2 regions of the Delftia sp. DT-2 genome follow, and region 1 is predicted to be linked to the other one. Evidence: predicted binding sites of a transcription regulator. Region 1 holds the regulator's gene; the other holds the start of a gene.
The links. The regulator HrcA, encoded in region 1, represses chaperone genes, less so after heat shock. The targets are predictions, from matches to a motif close to TTAGCACTCNNNNNNNNNGAGTGCTAA.

Region 1 (10,445 bases):
AGGGCCAGCACCACCAGGTCCTGCTCCCAGGGGCCGCTGCTGTCCTGGCCTTGCAGCACCAGCTGGATGCGGCGCTGGTGCGCTGCGCTGTGGACTTGCGCCATGGCCTGTTCGGCACAGGCCTGCAGGCTGCAGGCCGTGTGCGCGTGCAGGGCGCGGCGCTGCTCCAGCTGGCTCAGGCGCAGCAACTGGTCCACAAGGTTCTGCAGGCGCTGGCACTGGTCCACCACCTGGCGCGCGAACAGCTCGCGGTCGGCGGCGGGCAGGTCTTCCTGCAGCAGCTCGCCTGCGCCACGGATGGCAGCCACGGGGCTCTTGAGTTCGTGCGTGAGGGCGCGCACATAGCCCTCGATGTAGTCGCGCCCCTCCAGGCGGCTGCGCATGTTCTCCATGGCGCGGGCCAGTTCGCCCAGCTCGCCGGGCATGCGCGGGGCTTCGGGCATGGGGGGCGCCGTGGTGGGCGAGGCGGCCTCGTTGAGCGTGGGCGCCTGTACCTGCTGGGCATAGCTGCGCAGGCGCCGCACATGGATGACCAGCCACCAGGTCACGGCAAAGCCCACGCCGGCCGACAGCAGGAGGAACAGCAGGCCGCCGCGCAGCATCTTGCTTTCCGCGCTGTCCACGATCTTCTGCACCGAGTGCGCGGGCTTGGAGGCCGTGAGCACGCCCGCAATGCGGCCTTCCACCATGATGGGTGCCGACACATACATGACGCTGCTGGCCTCGTCGTTCTGCACCTCGCGCGTGGTGCGTGCGCCGTATTCGCCGCGCAGCGTGCGGTACACGTCGCGCCAGCGCGAGTAGTCGGCGCCCTGGTCCAGGCCGGCCGAGTCGAACAGCACCAGTCCTTGCTGGTCGGTGATGGTGACGCGCATGTCCAGGCTGGTCTTGCGCGTGTCCCAGATCCAGACCTTGACGGTCTGGTTGGCATAGGCCTGCATGTGGTGCGCGAAGCGGCTGTCCGCGGGGCTTTGCTGCAGCACGCCGCTGGCCATGTCGTCGCTGGCCAGCGCGGCCAGGGCGTAGGCGGTCTCGACCAGCGTGTCCTCGGTCACCTTGCGCACGCTGGGCTTGACCTCGACCATGAAGACGCGCAGCACGAAGAATGCGGCCAGGCCGTTGATGACGAAAAAGGCGAAGAACAGCCGCAGTCCGAGGCGCATGGCGTGCGGCGGCGCGTCAGCCCGGCAGCGTCAGGCTGTAGCCCATGCCGCGGTGGGTGGTGATGAAGTCCTGCTGCGGCACCTGGGCACGCAGCTTGGCGCGCAGGGTCTTGACGTGGGTGTCCACGGTGCGGTCCGTGCTGTCGCTGTCCTGGCCCCAGATGCTGTCGAGCAGGAACTCGCGGCTCAGGATGCGTCCGGGGCGCTCCAGCAGGCAGCGCAGCAGCTGGTACTCGCGCCGCGTCAGCTCCAGGGGCACGCCCTGCATGCGCACGCGCTGGCCTTGCGTATCGATGCTGAACAGGGCATCTGCCGGCGGCGCTGTGCTGGCTGTGGGCGCGGGCTGCAGGCGCTGCGCACGGCGCAGCAGGGCGCGGGTGCGGGCCACCAGCTCGCGCGGGCTGAAGGGCTTGGTCAGGTAGTCGTCGGCGCCCAGCTCCAGGCCCAGCACGCGGTCCATTTCCTCGCCGCGTGCGCTGAGCACCAGCAGCGGCACGGCGGCGCCGGCCTGGCGCAGCTCGCGGCACCAGTCCAGGCCGTTGCCATCGGGCAGGCCCACGTCCAGCAGCAGGGCATCGGGCGGCTGCGCCTGCCATTGCGCGCGTGCGTCTGCCAGCTGCAGGCAGTGGCGCACGGCGATGCCGTCACGCTCCAGCGCATAGCAGACGGTGCGCGCGATGGCGGGGTCGTCCTCCACCAGCAACACGCGCGGGGCGTTCGTCATCGGCATGCCTTGCATCGCAGTACTCCGGGAGCGGACCCTGGCGCTTCAGATGTCGTGCGCAAGCAGGTCGGCAGGCTTGGGGGTGGGCCGGCTGTCCAGCGAGCGGTGCCGGCACAGCGTGGGCCAGCGCGGGGCGAAGTGCCGCGCCAGTTCCTCGACCAGGAAGACCGAGCGGTGCTGGCCCCCCGTGCAGCCGATGGCCACGGTGACATAGCTGCGGTGGTTGCTGGCCATCATGTCCAGCCAGGATTCCAGGAACTGCTGGATGTCGCGGCGCATCTGGTCCACGCCGGGCTGCTGGCGCAGGAACTCGGCCACGGGCGCATCCATGCCGGTCAGCGGGCGCAGCTGGGGTTCGTAGTGCGGGTTGGGCAGCATGCGCACATCGAACACATAGTCGGAATCCGAGGGCAGGCCGTGCTTGAAGCCGAAGGACTGGAAGACCAGCGTCATCTGGCCCACCGGGGCCGCAATCAGCTCCTTGATATAGCTTTGCAGCTGGGACGAGCGCAGGTGGCTGGTGTCGATGACATGCGACTTCTCGCGCAGGTCGCCCAGCAGCTCGCGCTCGGTTTCTATGTCCTGCACCAGGGCGCGGCGGCCCTCGGCGACAGGCCCTTGCGACAGAGGATGGCGGCGCCGCGTTTCGGAGAAGCGCCGCACGAGGGTGCCCGTGGTGGCGTCCAGAAAGACCAGGTGGGGCACGACACCCTGGCGCTGCAGCCGTTCGAGCTGGCCGGGCAGGTGGGGCAGTCCGCCGGCGCTGCGCGCATCCATGGCGATGGCCACCTTGTTGCTGTGGCGGCCGTGCTCCAGTTCGACGAAGGCGGACAGCAGCTCGGGAGGCAGGTTGTCCACGCAGTAGTAGCCGGCATCCTCCAGCGCATGCAGGGCGACGGATTTGCCCGATCCGGACATCCCGGTGATCAGCACGATCTCAAGCGACATGGCATCAGCCTCCATTGGTGTTGCGCGCGCCGTTGGCCGCACGGCCCGGCTTGGGCCGGGTACGCTGCGCGTCGGCCTGCGGCCGCTGCCGGCCGGGCCTGCGCGGCGCCGGGCGGGGCGGGGGTGCCTGGCGCGCCATGGCCAGCATTTCGCGGGCATGGGCCATCGTGGTTTCGGACTGGCGCTCGCCGCCCAGCATGCGGGCCAGCTCTGCCTCGCGCGCGGCGCTGTCCAGCGGCTGCACGGTGCTGAGTGTGCCTTGCCGTGCGCGCTGCTTGGCCACCAGATAGTGGTGGTCGGCACAGGCTGCGACCTGCGGCAGATGGGTGACGGACAGCACCTGGCGCGATCGGCCCAGCGCATGCATGAGGCGGCCCACGGTCTCGGCGACGGCGCCGCCCACGCCCGAGTCCACCTCGTCGAAGATCAGCGTGCCGGCCTCGCCCAGCTCGCTGGTGGTCACGGCAATGGCCAGCGAAATGCGCGACAGCTCACCGCCCGACGCCACCTTGGCAATCGGCTTGGGGCTGGCTCCAGGATGGCCGGCGACCAGGAAGGCCACGCTGTCCACGCCAAAGGCACCGGGGGAGTCGGCCGTGGACAGGGCGGCCTCGAACAGGCCGCCTTCCATGCCCAGGCCCTGCATGGCCTGGGTGATGGCGCGCGACAGGCGCGGCGCAGCCAGGGCGCGTTGCTGCGACAGCACCCGGGCGCTGGCCTGGTAGTGCTGCTGCGCGGATTGCTCTGCAGCGTGCAGGGCCTCGATGTCCACGGCGGCGTCCAGCTGCTGCAGCTCCTGGCGCCAGCCGGCCAGCAGTGCCGGCAGCTCATCGGGCGTGCGGCGGTAGCGGCGCGCCAGCTGCATCCACAGCGACAGGCGTGCATCCAGCTCGGCCAGGCGTTCGGGGTCCAGGTCGGCGCGGCGCAGATAGGCCTGCAGCGAATGGCGCGCATCCTGCACCTGGGCCGTGCACGAGGCCAGCACGTCGGCGATGTTCTGGAACTCGGGCTCCAGGTGTTCCTGGTTCTGTATCAGATGGCTGGCGCGGCCCAGCGGAGTGATCACGCCGGCCTCGTCGTCCTCCAGCATCTGCAGCGTGGTCTGGGCGGTGTCTATCAGGGTCTGGGCATGCGACAGGCGCGTGTGCTGGGCATTGAGCTCGTCCCACTCGTCGGCCTGCGGGGCCAGCTTGTCGAGTTCGGTGATCTGCCACTGCAGCCGCTCGCGTTCGCGCTGCAGGCTGTCCTGGGCGGATTGCGCATGCTGCAGGGCTTGTCGTGCCTGGCTCCAGCGGCTCCAGCAGGCCTGGACCTCGCGGCTGTCTATGCCCGCATAGGCGTCCAGCAGCGCGCGTGCTGCGTCGGGCCGCGTGAGGCTTTGCCAGGCATGCTGGCCGTGGATGTCGATCAACTGCTCGCCCAGTGCGCGCAGCTGCGTGGCCGTGGCCGGCGTGCCGTTGATCCAGGCGCGGCTGCGGCCCTGGGTGTCCACTGTGCGCCGCAGCAGCAGGCTGTTGTCCTCGCAGGCCAGGCCTGCCGCCTCCAGCCAGGGGCGCAGCCGCGCGCAGCCGTCGAACTCCACGCAGATGTCGGCCTGGGGGCAGCCTTCGCGCACCACGTCGGCGTCGGCGCGGGCGCCCAGGGCCAGCTGCAATGCGTCGATCAGGATGGATTTGCCGGCGCCGGTCTCCCCGGTCAGCACGGTGAAGCCCGCATGCCAGTCCAGATCCAGGGCCTGCACGATCACGAAGTCGCGCAGCACGATGCGCTTGAGCGCCATGGTCAGGCGCCTCCCTCGTTCCAGCCCAGTTTCTTGCGCAGCGTGGCGAAGTAGTTCCAGCCCTTGGGGTGCAGAAAGCGCACGCTGTGGTGGGCGCGGCTCACGAGGATGCGGTCGCCGTGCTGCAGCGAGGCCAGCGACTGCATGTCAAAATTGGCGCTGACATCGCGCCCGGCCACGACTTCGATCGTGACCTCGTTGGCATCGGACAGCACGATGGGGCGATTGGACAGGTTGTGCGGCGCAATGGGTGCCATCACCCAGGCGGGGATGGAGGGATGCATCATCGGCCCGCCGGCGGACAGCGCATAGGCCGTGGAGCCCGTGGGCGTGGCCACGATCAGGCCGTCGGCGCGCTGGTTGGAGACAAAGCGGCCGCCGACCTCGATGCGCAACTCCACCATGCCGGAGGTGCCGCCGCGGTTGACCACCACGTCGTTCATGGCCAGGGCCTCGAACACGCATTCGCCGTCGCGGATCACGCGGGCGCACATCAGGGGACGCAGGTCCTCTTCGTACTCGCCCTGCAGCATGGGCGTGAGCGTGGCCTCGAAGTCCTCCAGCGCGATGTCGGTGACAAAGCCCAGGCGGCCCTGGTTCACCCCGATCAGGGGCGTTCCGTATTGCGCCAGGTGCCGGCTCACGCCGAGCATGGTGCCGTCGCCGCCGACGACCAGGCCCAGGTCGCAATGCCTGCCCAGGCCATCGACATCGAGGGTGGGGTAGTCTGTGAGCCCTGCGTGCAGGGCCGATTGGGTATCAAGCACGACTTCGCAGCCCTGGCGCCTGAGGAAGTCCGCAATGCGCTCGAGCGCGTTGCTGGCATTCTCGGACGGGGCGCTTGCGCTGGGAGCGTGGTATTTCCCGATCAAGGCAACGTGGCGAAACGTGGACGTCATTTCTGGAAATTACATCATTAAAATCATCACATGCTCGACGAACGTGCCAAGTTGTTGCTCAAAGCGCTGATCGAGCGTTACATCGCTGACGGCCAGCCTGTGGGCTCGCGGACCCTGTCGCGTGCGTCGGGGCTTGAATTGTCGCCTGCCACGATACGCAATGTGATGGCTGACCTCGAAGACCTGGGGTTGATCATCAGTCCGCACACCTCGGCCGGCCGCATTCCGACCGCCCGGGGCTACCGGCTGTTCGTGGACACCATGCTCACGGCGGACCGTGCAGATATCGTGACGCCCGAGCTCGTGCCCGAGCAGCCGCAGAAAGTCATCGCCAACGCCGCCAACCTGCTGTCCAGCCTTTCCCAGTTCGTGGGCGTGGTGCTGGTGCCGCGCCGCACCTCGGTGTTCAAGCACATCGAATTCGTGCGACTGTCGGAGCGGCGCTTTCTGGTCATCATCGTCTCGCCCGACGGTGACGTGCAAAACCGCGTCATCTTCACCGACGTGGATTACTCAGCCTCCCAGCTGATCGAGGCATCGAACTTTCTCAACAGCCACTACGCAGGCCTGGCCATGGAAGAGGTGCGCGAGCGCCTCAAGGGCGAGGTCGAGCTTTTGCGCGGCGAGGTGGCCACCCTCATGCAGGCAGCCGTCAACGTGGGCACGGAGGCCATGACCAGTGCCCAGGAGGACGTGGTCATCGCGGGCGAACGCAACCTGCTGTCGGTCAGTGATTTCTCCAGCGACATGGGCAATCTGCGCCGCGCCTTCGACCTGTTCGAGCAAAAGACCCAGATCCTCAGACTGCTGGATTTCTCCAGCCAGGCCGAAGGTGTGCGCATCTACATCGGGGGCGAAAGTCAGGTCGTGCCCTTCGAGGAGCTGTCCGTGGTCAGCGCGCCCTACGAGCTCGATGGCAAGGTGGTGGGCACGCTGGGCGTGATCGGCCCCACCCGCATGCACTACGACCGCATGATCCAGATCGTGGACATCACCTCCAAGCTGGTCAGCAACGCGCTGAGCCACAAGCGCTGAGCCGCGCAGGTTAGGATCTACAATAGCCGTTTGCCATGGCGTGCATCCGCGCTGCCCTGGTGAATCAGGGGCCTTAGCTCATGCTTGGTTAGAGCAGCGGACTCATAATCCGTTGGTGCCCAGTTCGACTCTGGGAGGCCCTACCATCCATTGGTATGAGAAAGCCTGCCGCCTTTCCGGGCGGCAGGCTTTTTTGCTGGGCGCGACGCTGCCGGCTGGCATGGCTGCGCCTGGCTGCCATTGAATGCGACTTCCAGGTTTTTTGCAGAAATATGGCGCTTTTGCCTGGAAGCTCCAAAACCCGCTGCTACAATGCGAAGCGTTGCGGCTGTAGCTCAGCTGGATAGAGTACTTGGCTACGAACCAAGGGGTCGTGGGTTCGATTCCTGCCAGCCGCACCAAAAAACGCAAAGCCCTGAAGTTAAAAGACTTCAGGGCTTTTTCGTTTTCACGGGCCACCCGCCGGGATGACACCCCCGGTCAGGCTTGCTGCGCCTTCGGCAGCACGATGCTGAAGGTGCTTCCCTGGCCTGGCGCGCTTTCTATCTGCAGCTGCCCGCCATGGCGGGCAGCCACGGTGCGGACAAAGGCCAGCCCAAGGCCTGCGCCGTCCAGGTGCTGATGGTGGTCCAGGCGCTCGAAGGGCTGGCTCAGGCGGGCGACGGCCTGCGCATCCATGCCGGGTCCGTGGTCCCGGATGGCGATGCGGCAATGGCCGGCGTCCTGCAGCAGCAGGCATTGCACCGTGGCGCCGCTTGCCTGTTGCCCGTGCGCTCCGTACTTGATGGCGTTGCCGATCAGGTTGACGGCTGCGCGGTGGAGCATGCCCGGGTCGCCCAGCACGGGGCATTCCTGCTCGGGCAGGCTGAATTCCAGCTGCACATGGGCGGCGCTGGCCTGGGCCCAGCAGCTTTCCACGGCCTGGTCCAGCACCAGGCCCAGGTCCAGCTGCTGCTGGCGCAGCGCCTGCTGCTGGGCACGAGCCAGGTGCACGAAATCGTCGGCCAGCTGCAGGGAGGCCTGGGCATAGCCTTCGATGCGCGGGAGCAGCATGCCCAGGTCGGGCGCTTGTACGGAACCACGCTGCATCTCCAGCAAGGTGATGATGGATGCCACGGGCGCCCGTATGTCGTGCGAGATGAACTGCATGGCCTGGTCGCGCTGGGCCTGGGCGCTGCGCAGATCGCTGATATCGACCAGGGTGATCAGCCAGCCTGCGGTGGGCGGAGCCTCGAAGGCCTGGACCAGCAGCATCAGGCTGCGGCCGCGGCCGTCGCGCCCCTCGCTGCTGAGCGGCAGGCCGCCGGCGGCAAGCGCCCTGGCCGTGAGCAGTGGGCTGCCGGCTTGTGGGCCGGGCGCCGTGTCCAGCGCCCGCAGGCCATCGAGCAGCCTGGGAAGGGAGTCGCCAGCGCGCAGGTCGTGATCCAGGCTGCGCGCATAGGCATGGGCCGCGGCATTGGCCAGCAGCACATGGCCCTGGCGGTCGCAGACAAAGGTGGGCGAGGGCAGCTGGCGCAGGCTTTCGCTGACGAAATGATGCAGGGCGCGTAGTTGCCGCGAAGCCTGCTCGACGGCGGCAATGCGCTGGTCCAGCAGGTCGCCGCCCAGGCGCAGCGCGGTGGGCAGGCCCTGGCCCTGCAGGTCTCGCAGTTCCAGTGCCAGAAAGCGGGCGGCGGCGCGCAGGCGCAGCCAGCTCCACAGCGGATAGGCCAGGGCCAGGCCCAGCAGGGCTGCGGCAGGGGCCGTCTGCACCTGCCAGATGCGTGGTGCCAGCCCGGCCAGCGACAGGCAGGCCAGGGCCAGCAGCGCGCAGGCCAGCATGCCGCCCGAAGGGCCCAGCCAGGCCAGGGCCAGCAGGGCCAGCAGCACGGCTGCGGTGTTGAGCGCACGGTCCAGCCCCGCCGAAGCGCGGTGTACGTGCGAGCCCTGCAGGCTGCCGTTGAGCACATGGGCCAGCATTTCCACGCTGGAGATGGGGCGCGCGCTGGCACCCAGCGGTGCGGTGAACTGCGCTCCCAGTCCGGCGGCCGTCGTTCCTATGAGCACGTATTTGCCGCGAAATGCCGCAGCAGGAATGCGGCCGCGCAGCACGTCGATGTACGAATAGGTGGTGAAGGGCGAGCGGTCACGCGCGCCCTGCTCGGGCCTGGCCTGTGCGAAGGCAATGATCTCCCGCTGGCGGCGCTGCCATGCGGGTGTGCCGGGGTCCAGCGGCGGCACGGGTTCGGGGCGGGCGCATGCGCGGCCGTGCTGGCCCACGCAGTGCAGGGCCAGCGCCATGTGCCACCAGGGCTGCTGCGCGCTGCCTTCAATGGCATGGAAGCTGCGCACGGCGCCGTCGGAATCCACGGGCAGCTGGGTGTGGCCCAGCGCTGCCGCAGCCTGTGCAAAGGCCGGCAGCGGATCCGTGCCCGGCGCCACGGGCAAGGCGGTGCGGCCGCTGCGCTGCAGGACGCGCGCCAGCAGCAGGTCATCGCCGGGATAGTCCAGATCTTCTTCGCTGAGCATCACGTCCAGGCCGATGGCGCGCGGCGGGGCCTGGCTGATGCGCTCCAGCAGGCCCGCGTGCAGGGCACGCCTCCAGGGCCAGCGGCCTATGGCGTCGATGCTGGCATCGTCGATGGCCACGATGACGATGTCCTGAGATGCCTTGGGGCGGTGCAGCCAGCTGGCCGTGTCCTGCACCAGTCCGTTGATGCGCTCCAGCTGCCCGTCACCGCTGAGCCAGAACACCAGGGACAGCAGTCCCGCCGCCAGCAGCAGCCAGTCCCGCCGCAGCCCCCGGCCACGCGCGGGCGCCGGCTGCACCTGCTGCGCCGGCGTGGCGGGACTGTCAGGCGAAGGCGGCAGGGTGGACAAGCGCGGTCAAGGATTGAACGGGTGCGGTTACTGGCGCTGCAGGCGCTCTCCGCTGCCCGATTGCATCATCTCGCCGCTGGCATCGACGATCCAGCTGCCGGTGCGGAACTGGCGTGCGGCCGAGAAATCGCTGCGCAGGCCGTTGGCGTCCTCGATCTGCAGCCGCAGGTAGTAGCTGCCTGCGGGCAGGTCCTCGGTGCTCCATTGCGGCTGGTCGGTCCAGAGGTCAACCAGCGGCGCGGTGAACTCCTGGTCGCGCGCCACCATCACGTGGTAGCACTGGCCGGGCTCGCCACTCCAGCGGATCTGGCGGCTGCCCTCGGCGGGGCCGTCGCCCATCTGCAGCGCGCTGGCCGAGGGCTGGGGCGGCACGGCCGCCAGCTGCATGGCCTGGGCTGCGGCGAACGGGCCCTGGTCGGGCTTGCCGTCGGCCAGTGTGCGGATGCTGGCGGCGCGCCAAAGATAGCGGCCGGCCGGCAGCCGGGCCAGCGCGGCTGCGGGCAATGTGCAGTCGTTCAGGTCGCGCGCGTCGATGGCGGGTTCGGCAAAGCCGGCCTGGGCATCGGCAGAAACGACCTGGATGCGGTAGCGCACGGCGCCCACCACCTTGGTGCACTGCAGGCCGGCGCGGCCCAGGCCCACGGTGGCGTCGGCCTGCGGTGATTCGTACAGCGGCGGCACGGGATGGGCCTTGACGCGCAGGGCGCGCCGGCTGGCTGCACCCGGAATGCCCTGGGCGTCGATGCCGCGCAGGGACAGTACATAGTCGCCATCGTCCACGCCTGCCAGGCGCAGCGGTGAGGCCGTGGCCTGGAAGCTGGCGCTGCGCAGCACCTGGGTCATGTCTGCGTCGCGCGACAGCTGCAGCTGGTAACGCACGGCGCCGGGCAAGGCCGGCAGGGGCAGGCTGATCCAGTTGGCGTCTTCCGCCAAGGCGGGCCAGGCGGTGATGTCGGGCGCACCCAGCATGGGGCGGGGTTGGCCGACGCGGCCGTCTGCCGTCACGGCCACGCCCTGGCCGGGGTGCAGCAGCGCAT
Region 2 (10,445 bases), on a different contig from region 1:
AGGCGGCCTTGACGTCGTCGGGCAGCGGCGTGCTCTGGTCCAGGTACAGCGCGCGCCAGGGGCTGGGGTCGCGCTCGTCGTGGGGCGGTTCGATGAAGTCTGGTGGTTGCATCAGTGCTCCTCGGGCAGGACATGCTCGAACTGCATCAGGTACAGCGCCGCCGTGTGGCGCGCGGTGCGCACGATGGCCTGCGCCGCCGTGCCCCCGCTGCCGTCTGTGCCGTCCAGCGCCATCACCATCTGCACGGCCATGAGCCAGCGCTCCAGGTGGTGTTCGTCGTTGGCGCCGTGGTATTCCAGGAAGCGGAAGGCATCGGGCGGCAGCGGCAGGCTGGCGCGCAGCAGCGGCAGCAGGCTGGGCACGATGCGCTGGCCCGTGCCTTCGATGATGTAGATGGCGCCCAGCAGGCCGACCGGATTGGGCGTGGCGGCCAGGCCGTGCAGATAGGCGTTGAGCGCCTCGCCGCCGGGGTTGCGGCGCAGGCGGGTGAGGTCGGTCTCGGTGCCGCCGGCCTTGAGGTAGTCCTCGTGCAGGATGCGGAAGTCGTTCTGCTCCTCGCCCGCATGCACGTCGATCAGCGCAGCCAGCGCCGCGTGCTCGCCGGTCAGCGAGGCCGCGCCCTCGCGCATCCACAGGCTGCCCTCGCGCACCTGGGGAACCCAGTGGCTCATCCAGCGCACGTAGTCCGCCGTCTGCAGCCTGCCTGTGCGTATGCGCTGCAGCAGCGGCGTGCGCCACACGCGCGAGCGGTAGTCCTGCCAGAGGCTGGCCAGTTCGGTCAGCAGCGGCGCCAGCGTGGCCGGGGCCTGGTTCGGGTCGTGGGGCGGGGCGATGGTGGAGACATCGGGCAGCAGGTCCGGGGCAGCGGGAGCTTCGGCGGTGGCACTGCGTGCTGCGGCCTTGGCCGGGGTGGCGGCGGGAGCCTGGGCCGCATCCTCCACTTCCAGCAGCATGTAGCCGGCCGTGAAGCGGCCCGATTCGGGAATGAAGCACAGCACGGTGTCGCCGTGCTTCAGGCGTGCCGATTCCGTGCGCAGGAACTCGGACAGCATCACGAAGATGGAGGCCGCGCCCGTGTTGCCACGCCAGGCCAGATTGCTCCACCAGCGCTCGCGCGGGATGCCGAGCTGGGCCTTGCCCAGCAGCTCATCGACCACGGGGATGAAGCGCTCCGACGAGTAGTGGCACAGGAAATGGTCGATGCCGCGCTCGGGCACCCAGCCCGTGTGCGCCAGGTGGGCGTATTCGTGGATGCAGACATCGAACAGGTGCGGCAGCAGGCGGATGTCCTGGCGCAGCGACAGCGCGCCTGCGGCCTCGGCCTCGCCCCAGGCGGCAAAGTCCAGGTGGCTGGTGGCGCGGTCGGGCGTCAGGCCCAGCTGCATGCAGACCGGGTAGTCGCCCGCAAAGCTGCGCAGGTGCGTCCAGCGCAGCTTCAGGCGCAGGCCCGGCGCCTGGGGCAGGGCCTGAGGGCCGCCCAGCAGCGCGGCGCCTGCGCCATCGGACAGCATCCAGCGCAGGAAGTGGGCATCGAAGTCCGTGTTGTATCCCTGGGCCGCGAAGCGCGAGCGCTTGAACAGGCGTGAGGGCATTTCGCTGGCCACGGCCAGGGCCAGCGAGTCGGGCGCGCGGTCCACGGCCTGGGCCGCTGCCTGCAGCGCGCCCACGCTGGCGGCGCAGACGCCGTGCACGGACAGGGTCTCCATGGGCGGCGCGGCCATCTCGCCCTGGATCATGCTGGCAAAGCCGGGCATGAGCGCATCGCCGCCCGACGAGCCGCTGGCCAGGAAGCCGACATCGCCCAGCGCGCGCCCGGCCTGTGCCAGGCAGTCCTGGATGGCCTGGGCGGCCATGGCCGTGTTGCTGTGGACGGTGCGGCCTTCGGCGTCGATGGCGTAGTGGCGCTGGACAATGCCGTTCTCGGCCAGGATGCGGCGCTTGAGGCGCTCGGACAGGCGGTTGAGCGGCGCCACGTAGGCATCCATGCCTGCGTTGTCCACGGGTTCACCGGGCAGGAACATGCCTGCGGCATGCAGATAGACGTTGGAATAGGCGACGGGCATGGGTTCAGGGTCGTATCAGTCGTATGTTCCGGGAGGCATTTGCGCACGCGTGCGCGCCGGCGGCCAGACCGTGCCGAGCACGAAGACGCGGGCCATGTAGGGTAGCAGTCCGCCTTCGTTGAGCGCAGGGGCCACGCGCTGGCGGTAGTGTTCGCTGTGCAGGCGCGTGAGCTCGGACCAGTGGGCCTGGGGCCGCTCGTGGTGGGCCGTGTGCAGGCCGATGTTGAACAGCAGCGGATTGACCCAGCCCTCGAAATTGCGCGCGTAGTTCAGTGGCGTGGCGCTGTCCATCCGCTGGCCGCGCGTCAGTGGCCGGCCATCGGCATGGGCGTGCTGCAGGTAGTTGGTGGCCAGCAGCCAGTGCAGGCCATGCAACTGGGGAACGATCACCAGCAGCAAGGCCTTTTGCCAATCCAGCGACAGCAGCAGCGCCCAGCTGCCCAGCCACAGCAGGTACTGGCCCATGCAGTAGCGAAAGGCGCCGGGCCAATGCCGCCGCAGCTGGCCCAGCCAGCGCAGGAACAGCGGGTACAGCACCCAGCCGGCCTGCAGCGGGTGGAGCAGGTAGCCCAGCAGATGGTTGTGGTCGCCGCCGAAGCGGTAGGTGCGTGCCATGTCGCGCGGGCCGTGGCGGAAGCGGTGGTGGTTGGCCACATGGGCGGGCCAGAACACGAAGGTCGGGTGGCCTTGCAGCAGGGTGAGCCAGTAGTCGGTGAAGCGGTTGGCCCAGCGCCCGCGCCACATGCGCAAATGCGTGTGGTTGTGGTGGATGACGCCCACGCCCAGCGTGAGGAACAGCTCGATCCCGTAGAGCCACAGGTTCCAGCCATGCTGCCACTGCCACCACACGATCAGCGGCAGCGCCACCAGATAGGCCAGCGACTGCAGGTCGCGCCCGTGGCGCAGCCGGGGCAGCCGTGGCTGGACGTGGCGAGCAGGCGGTCGGCTCATTCCGTCCTGGGCCGGGCCGTGGCGGGCAGTGCCACGCGCGTGCGCATCAGCCGGTCCATGAAGGCCAGCGCAAAGCCGTAGTTGCCATTGGGCCGGGCATGGTGCAGATGGTGGCGCCGGCTGGCGGCCAGCGCATGCGTGTCGGACACCCCGGGAAAGAAGTCGTAGTTGGAGTGGCCTATGACGTTCAGCAGCAGGCTGAGCACGGGCACCGAGGCCAGCGACCAGAAACTGAAGTCGTGCACCACCATGGGCAGCAGGATGACGTTGCCCAGCATCAGCGCCTCGATGGGATGGAAGCTGTAGGTGGACCACGGCGTGGTGACGATGGAGCGGTGGTGGTCGCCATGAAAGCGCCCCAGCAGCCGCGTGTGCAGCAGGCGGTGGTTGATCCAGAAATGCACATCGTTCCAGATCAGCAGCACCACGACTTCGATGGCAATGCGCCAGGGGCCTGCATCGGGCTCCAGCCGCGCCCACCCCAATTGCAGAAGGCCCCAGGGCACGATCATGCCGATGCCGAAGATCAGCACCGAATGCAGCGACTGGCGCCATTCGCGCTGCAACTGGTCGGGCTTGAGCGGGCGCGTGTCCAGCACGCGGCCCACGCCGCGCCGCTGCAGCCAGCGCGTGAGCGCCGACATGCCCCAGCCGCCGGCCAGGTAGAGCACGCCAAAGAAGGCCAGACCCCAGGCCATGACCTGCCAGGCATTGAGTTCGGTAAAGGCTTGGGCTGCGGTCATGGGGGTGTCAAAGAGAGCACGTCACTGGGCGCATCATTGTGCGCGTATGCCCTGTTCGCGGATGATGCGGCCCAGCGTCGCCACGTCCTGGCGCATGCGCAGGGCCAGGCCTTCGGGCGAGCTGCCCACGGCCTGCCAGCCCTGGGCGGCCAGGCGCGCGCGCATCTCGGGCGAGCGCACGATCTCGCTCACGGCCTCGGCCAGCTTGTGCACATGGGCGGCGGGCATGGCCTTGGGCGCGGCCACGGCGTTCCAGATCTCCAGGTCGAAATCGCCCACGCCCAGCTCCTTGAGGCTGGGCAGGCCCGGCGCCAGCGGGCTGCGCGTGGCCGAGGTCACGGCCACGCCGCGCAGCTTGCCGGCCTGGACCTGGGCCATGGCCAGCGCGGGCGGCAGCATGGACAACTGCAGGTCGCCGCCCTGGATGGCGTTGAACACCTGCGGGTAGCCGGGATAGGGAATGTGCTCGGGCCTGAGCGCGGAGCGGCTCTTGAGCAGCTCCATGCCCAGGTGGCCCACGGTGCCCACGCCGGGCGAGCCGTAGCTCCAGCGGCTGCCGGCCTGGGCAGCGGCCTCCAGGAAGGCCCGACCCTCGGGCGCGCCGGCCGGTGCCACCAGCACCAGGGGCGCCACGCCGATCAGGCTGACGGGCTGCAGGTCCTTCACAGGGTCGTAGCGCACAGCGGGGTTGAGCAGGCGGGCAATCGTCAGGTTGCCGTTGATCATCACGCTGAAGGTATGGCCGTCGCGCGCACGGGCCACCTGCTCGCCTGCAATGTTGCCGCCTGCTCCCACCTTGTTCTCGACGATGACGGGCTGGCCCAGGCGCTTTTCCAGCGGCTCGGCCAGGGCGCGCGCCGTGAGGTCGGGCGAGGAGCCCGCGGGAAAGCCCACGATCAGATGCAGGGGGCTGCTGGGCCACTGGTCGCCCGCCAAGGCGGCGCAAGGCAGCAGGGCCGAAGCCAGGGCGGTGGCCAAGGCATTGGCGAAGAGGCGGCGTAGTGGCGAGATGGCGCTGGCGGGCATGGGGGCGTGGGGGCCGCAAAGGCTGCGGGCAATAAAAAACCCGGAGATTATCCGGGTTTGTCTTGAAGCGGCCTGTCAGCCCAGGCCGTCAGGCCATCAGGCGAACTCTGCCAGGGCCTTCTTCATCTTCTTCATGGCAGCCACCTCGATCTGGCGAATGCGCTCGGCGCTCACGCCATACACGGCGGCCAGCTCATGCAGCGTCATGCCGCCCGAGCCGTCATCGTTGACCTTGAGCCAGCGCTCCTCGACGATGCGGCGGCTGCGGTCGTCCAGCGAATCCAGCGCCATGGCAATGCCGTCGGTGGCCAGGTGGTCACGCTGGCGCGACTCGATCATGGCCGTGGGCTCATGTGCGCCGTCGGCCAGATAGGCGATGGGACCGAAGGCCTGCTCGCCATCATCGCTGGGCGAGGGGTCCAGCAGCACGTCGCCACCGGCCAGGCGCGTTTCCATCTCCATGACTTCTTCGCGCTTGACGTTGAGCTTCTCGGCCATGGCGTCGATCTCGCCGGAGGTCAGCGTGTCGCGCAGCATGGCGCCGTCCTCGGCCATGGCGGCGTCGGACTTCAGGCCCTGCTTCATGGAGCGCAGGTTGAAGAACAGCTTGCGCTGGGCCTTGGTCGTGGCGACCTTGACCATGCGCCAGTTCTTGAGGATGTACTCGTGGATCTCGGCCTTGATCCAGTGCATGGCGTAGCTCACCAGGCGCACGTTCTGATCGGGATCGAAGCGCTTGACGGCCTTCATCAGGCCGACATTGCCTTCCTGGATCAGGTCGCCATGGGGCAGGCCGTAACCCAGGTACTGGCGCGAGATGGACACCACCAGGCGCAGGTGGGACATCACCAGACGCCCTGCGGCGTCCAGGTCACTGTGTTCCTTGAGCTTGCGGGCGTAGTCCTGCTCTTCCTCGAGGGTGAGCATGGGCAGGCGGTTGACCGCGGAAATGTAGGCATCCAGATTGCCCAGAGGCGGCACCAGGGCCCAGGGGTTAGCGGGCGCCAAGGTGGTCGCAATGGAGCCGGAGGCGTTTGTCATTGCAGAGTTCCTTTCTTCCATTCCTTCATATTAGCACTCGTTAGGATTGAGTGCTAAAGCCGAAGTTCCGCGGGTTTTTCAGTCGGTTGCAGAAATCTTCGGCACTGCAAAAGTCGCTTCTGGCTAGTCTGAGCGATTTTTGGAAACCCTGCTGTCGATTCCCACCGAGTTTTGAACTTTTCTCACTCAGTTTTGAACTAATTTCTTGTCGATTCGCTTCGTAAGTCATTGATTTAAATGAATATTTTTGCACTCTGAACTTGCCTGGCGAGTGATCAGGGCCGAGAAATGCCAAGTTTTGAGGTGCCTATCCCATGGCTTACATTCGCGAGCCCTGCGCCCTGCGCCCTGCGCCCTGCGCCCTTCGCCCTTCGCCCTTCGCCCTTCGCCCTTCGCCCTTCGCCCTTCGCCCTTCGCCCTTCGCCCTTCGCCCTTCGCCCTTCGCCCTTCGCCCTTCGCCCTTCGCCCTTCGCCCTTCGCCCTTCGCCCTTCGCCCTTCGCCCTTCGCCCTTCGCCCTTCGCCCTTCGCCCTGCGCCCTGCGCCCTGCGCCCTGCGCCCTGCGCCCTGCGCCCTGCGCCCTGCGCCCTGCGCCCTGCGCCCTGCGCCCTGCGCAGCAGCGGATCTCTGTGGGAGCATCGAATCAGTCGGTAAGACGCCCTCCCAGGCTCCGACAGGTCAGGAGTTGCGAAAAGTTCAACTCGCTATGAGAGTCACAGCGGGTCCAGACTGGGCGGTCCAGGTACATGTAAGTCCCTGATCTGCCTCATGTGCAGAGACAACCCTCGGTGAACATCGACACTGGATCACCTCGGTGCGGCTGCATTTTTTGCACCTTCTATGGCAGATCCCTGAGGGATATCGAAAGGTTCACACGCTCAGCGGGGCGAACGCAGGTCCTTATCTCGACAACGCTTTTTGCCTCTCAGTTTTGAACTCCTCGGCTGGAAACCCTCTGAATTTTGAACTCTTCCCGCCGCTTCTCACTGAGTGTTGAACTATCCGCAGGTTGTGATTAAATTTTCAGCAGATCACGGTGTCTGAGTGCAGGCGCTATGCGGCCACATTTCAGTGTGGATGTCATCAGCTGGTGAGCCGATGAAGGCGAGCAGCAAGCTGTGGTGCGACGCCTTCAGTAACGCCTTCGAGGCCGTTGGTCACGAACAGGGAGCCGCAAAATGGCATGAACAGCCAAGGACGGTCGTCCACTGCCAGCCAAGGCAGGTGGGCTGAATTGTTAGCCCACAGCCAAGCCCGGCATTCAGCTTGACGGTGGTAGCCCAGCAAAGTGTTTGGAACATCACGCAGCTCGGGATAGTGGGGGGTGACGCCCAAAATTCTGTCCGCGATGTCTGGTGAGAAGTGCTTTCGAAGCTTCTCAACTGGCGCTTGCAAGCGCCAGGTACTTGAAATCACCACCAAACATGTCGACGCTTGACGCAGGAGATCTTCCATCAACGGCAGGCAGCAGAAGTGCTTTGACTCGTGACAGAACTCAGGGTGCAGCACCCCATCGAAGTCAAGGAAAACTATGGGGGCTGCGATTGATGGCAGGGACATAGCAAAACCTTAGATGAGACTAGTTGGTCGTGGTCTTTTTGGTCTCACTGGGCGGAAATCGAGGCGATGCAGCCTCGCAAACATGTTCCCACTCGAGCCGACTTTGGCCACGCGCTTCGACAGCTGCGTGCCCTGCGCGGTTTGACGCAAGAGGACATGCTGATGGCAACCAGCAGGCGTCACATGAGCAGAGTTGAGCAAGGCCATCAGATACCGAGCGTTCGCGTTATTGAGGCATTGGCCGAAAGCTTGCAAATTCATCCATTGACGCTCATCGCAGCTGCATACTGCGTTAACTTGGACGAGGCGTCGATCAAGCTGATCACAGATACAGTACAGCTTGATCTTCAACGCATGGTGCAGGATCACATGGAGAATGGCTCTGTGAGTGAGTTCAGCTGAACAAGCTCGCGCAGGCTTTGCATGAATCCTGCCCCCGATGTCCCATCTTCTCGACGAAGTAGTCTGCTGACTATTTCATGGTCTACGGAGATGCTCAGCAGCGTCAAGACCTCGTGCAAACTGGCCATATCCGCTTCTCTGGAAAGATCCTCCGGCAGGGAAGCACCTGCCTTGGACAAGAGCAGAAGGCCCAAAGACAGGGCGGCACTACCATCGCCATGCTTTGAGTTCCATCCCTTGCCCGCCAGCAGGTCTCGGAGCTGGTCTGAAAGCAGGAGCAACTGGTGGTCCTTCAAGGCATCAGGCAGGGCTGCTTGCCAGCCATGGGCGCTGATGCACTTGGCAAGCTCGTGTTCATCAAATTTCCCAAGAAGACTTTTCTCAACTGTAAGCATGATCGTTCATCCGTTCGTATGAGACTATTTGGTCTCGTGCACAAGTGATGCATGCGAAGATAGCGCAGTACGGCGAGCGGTTGCGTCTTGCGCGCTCGCGCATCAAGTAACAGGAAGCCGTGAGTTGCCTGACCGAATGATGCAGGCAACCAATCTGTTGCCCAATGCAGAGGGGTTTTGAATTTGTTGAAAAATAGAATAGATCTTATTCGCCTTGCTGAACTAGATCGCCAGTTTGGCGAGTTTGCAAAAATGCAGCGAAGTGCGACGCCAAGATGTGGATGGGCAAAGACCATAAGGCTTGCCTTGGGTATGAGCTCGGGTGCTTTGGGGCGCCGCCTTGCTATATCCGCTCAAGGTGTGCGTAAGTTAGAGCAAGCTGAAGCCAACGGAACAATTACACTCAATACCTTGGCGCGACTTGCTGAAGGAATGGATTGTGAGGTGCATTACGTGCTTGTGCCACGTACCAGGCTGGTCGAGCAGGTTCTGCGACGTGCAAATGGGTTCTCTGGCAGGCGCGAAAAAACTCCAGTTGAGGTTCAGCAGCTTTTAACTGAATCAGATTCTTTCAACGTTTTATCAGATCTGTTCGAAAATTTGGAGAAGCGTGGATTTTGGTAAGGTGCCAGATTAAGCGAAAATTCATGAGACATGCTGCGGGATTATTCAGAGTCGCGTATGGCTGCGTGCAACTTCAAGAATTCATCAAGACCTTCCAGACGCATGAGAATTATTATGGTTTTGCCATTGATAGTGATCCCTAGTGCTCTTTGGTGAATCCTTGTTTATGAAAAATTACATCAATTAAATCAACAAGTTGTAAGTGATTGGTGGGTAAAGAAAGGGATTCTGTAGACCCATTCTAGAGAGTTATTCGCTCTTCAACGAGTCAGCTTTGATTGCTCGTAGTCACAAGACTCGGATTCCCGAAATGGCCGGAGTTTGGCGAGCGCTGCAATCCCACGATCACCTGTGTAAAAAATCAGCCAAAAAATTCCGAGAGAATCCATAGTATGCTTTGGCTGATATGTTGTGCATTACTTATCGCTCTGCACTCAACTCTGATGTGTCTATTTTAAAGTCTTCATAGATGTCGAGTTTTTTCATTATTACTGGTAGGACTTGGTGTATTACACGCATGCCCGTCAGTAGCTCATTTAGGTAAATATCTGGATGAATCTTATTTCTTGTGAAGCCTAGACTATGAGCATCTGCCTCTCGACCAAGCTCATCGTGTGAAGCATATGCTAGATCAAGTAACTCTGCTTTCAGTGGAATACATGATTTAAACGCATACTCCTTAAGAAGACTTAGTTTTTTTGCAACTTCCGTCTCGATAGTCCATTTGAATCTGATGAATTCTGGAGTCAGGTCTTTGTCTATTTCTATTTTTGAGGCTGCTAGCCTTAGCATGTCGTTTTCCAGTTCCCATACTGGGGTATCTATCAGATCTAGATCTTCGTCGTAGATGATTCCTGAAACGAATGCGGAATAGAATCCATAGACATTGTTAAGTGAGTTGAATATCTCGTTAATTATAAATACAATATTGTTCTTGTAAATTAATTCTTCTTGCTCATCATTCTGGAAATTAATGTCCAGTTCTTCAGGGTACTGGCTAGGAATCTCTATGCCCATATCCTGTAGAGCCTTAAGAGTGTCAAAAAAAATAGGGCACGAGTCTTCTTGAATATCCTCTGTGAGGGGGACCGTTTCGTAGCCAGTTTCGGCTGAATGGACAGCGGTGTCAGCCAAGTGGCGAATCAGTAGTTGCCATTTTTTTGCGTCTTCCATCGTGCCAGCGAGCAAGATGAAGTCAGGATCGATATCGCCGATCCCTGTTAGAGCACGCAAACGTTGGCTCATCTCGATTGACATGTACTCACCCTTCTTCCATTTGCTAACCTGTGCTGGTGAAACGCCCAGCTTGGCTGCCAGGTCTCGTTGGGTGCAACGCAAGGTGTCAAGAGTGAGCTGGATCAATGAAGGTGTGGTCATAAAAATGTTAAGTAAATTGTTTGTAGAATTTACTTAACAATCTACACGCAAGCCACCGAAAAGGCAAGCATGGCCCTTCCCCAGCAGGTGCCGCACAGTGATCTGAGATGTTCTCTATCGCTGGAGCTTGGCGGCTTGGCAGGCAGTGTCGGTGGAGATGTATGCAGGCCAGTTGATGGGGGACCCGTGTCTGATGCTTAGCAGCCCTCGGGCTGCTTTCTTCATACGATGAGGTTGGTTGGGATCAGCCCAATTTATGCGAGC

Region 2: the regulator HrcA is predicted to act here: its motif matches at 5,856-5,882, upstream of rpoH (RNA polymerase sigma factor RpoH).

What each region holds. Positions count from the first base shown of each region.
Region 1 is NZ_JAQOTI010000007.1:238,297-248,741, forward strand. Features, by position in the region: gene creC (two-component system sensor histidine kinase CreC) at 1-1,163, opposite strand, end outside; gene creB (two-component system response regulator CreB) at 1,180-1,902, opposite strand; gene rapZ (RNase adapter RapZ) at 1,933-2,835, opposite strand; gene recN (DNA repair protein RecN) at 2,840-4,615, opposite strand; gene PO605_RS14525 (NAD kinase) at 4,618-5,514, opposite strand; gene hrcA (heat-inducible transcriptional repressor HrcA) at 5,545-6,549, shown strand; tRNA gene PO605_RS14535 (tRNA-Ile) at 6,617-6,695, shown strand; tRNA gene PO605_RS14540 (tRNA-Arg) at 6,874-6,950, shown strand; gene PO605_RS14545 (CHASE2 and HATPase_c domain-containing protein) at 7,030-9,408, opposite strand; gene PO605_RS14550 (FecR family protein) at 9,436-10,445, opposite strand, start outside.
Region 2 is NZ_JAQOTI010000003.1:316,369-326,813, forward strand. Features, by position in the region: gene PO605_RS06405 (DUF6999 family protein) at 1-112, opposite strand, end outside; gene PO605_RS06410 (iron-containing redox enzyme family protein) at 112-2,064, opposite strand; gene PO605_RS06415 (fatty acid desaturase) at 2,080-3,015, opposite strand; gene PO605_RS06420 (sterol desaturase family protein) at 3,012-3,758, opposite strand; gene PO605_RS06425 (Bug family tripartite tricarboxylate transporter substrate binding protein) at 3,792-4,784, opposite strand; gene rpoH (RNA polymerase sigma factor RpoH) at 4,881-5,825, opposite strand; gene PO605_RS06435 (HAD domain-containing protein) at 6,907-7,383, opposite strand; gene PO605_RS06440 (helix-turn-helix domain-containing protein) at 7,450-7,785, shown strand; gene PO605_RS06445 (hypothetical protein) at 7,749-8,180, opposite strand; gene PO605_RS06450 (DNA-binding protein) at 8,358-8,804, shown strand; gene PO605_RS06455 (helix-turn-helix domain-containing protein) at 9,225-10,181, opposite strand.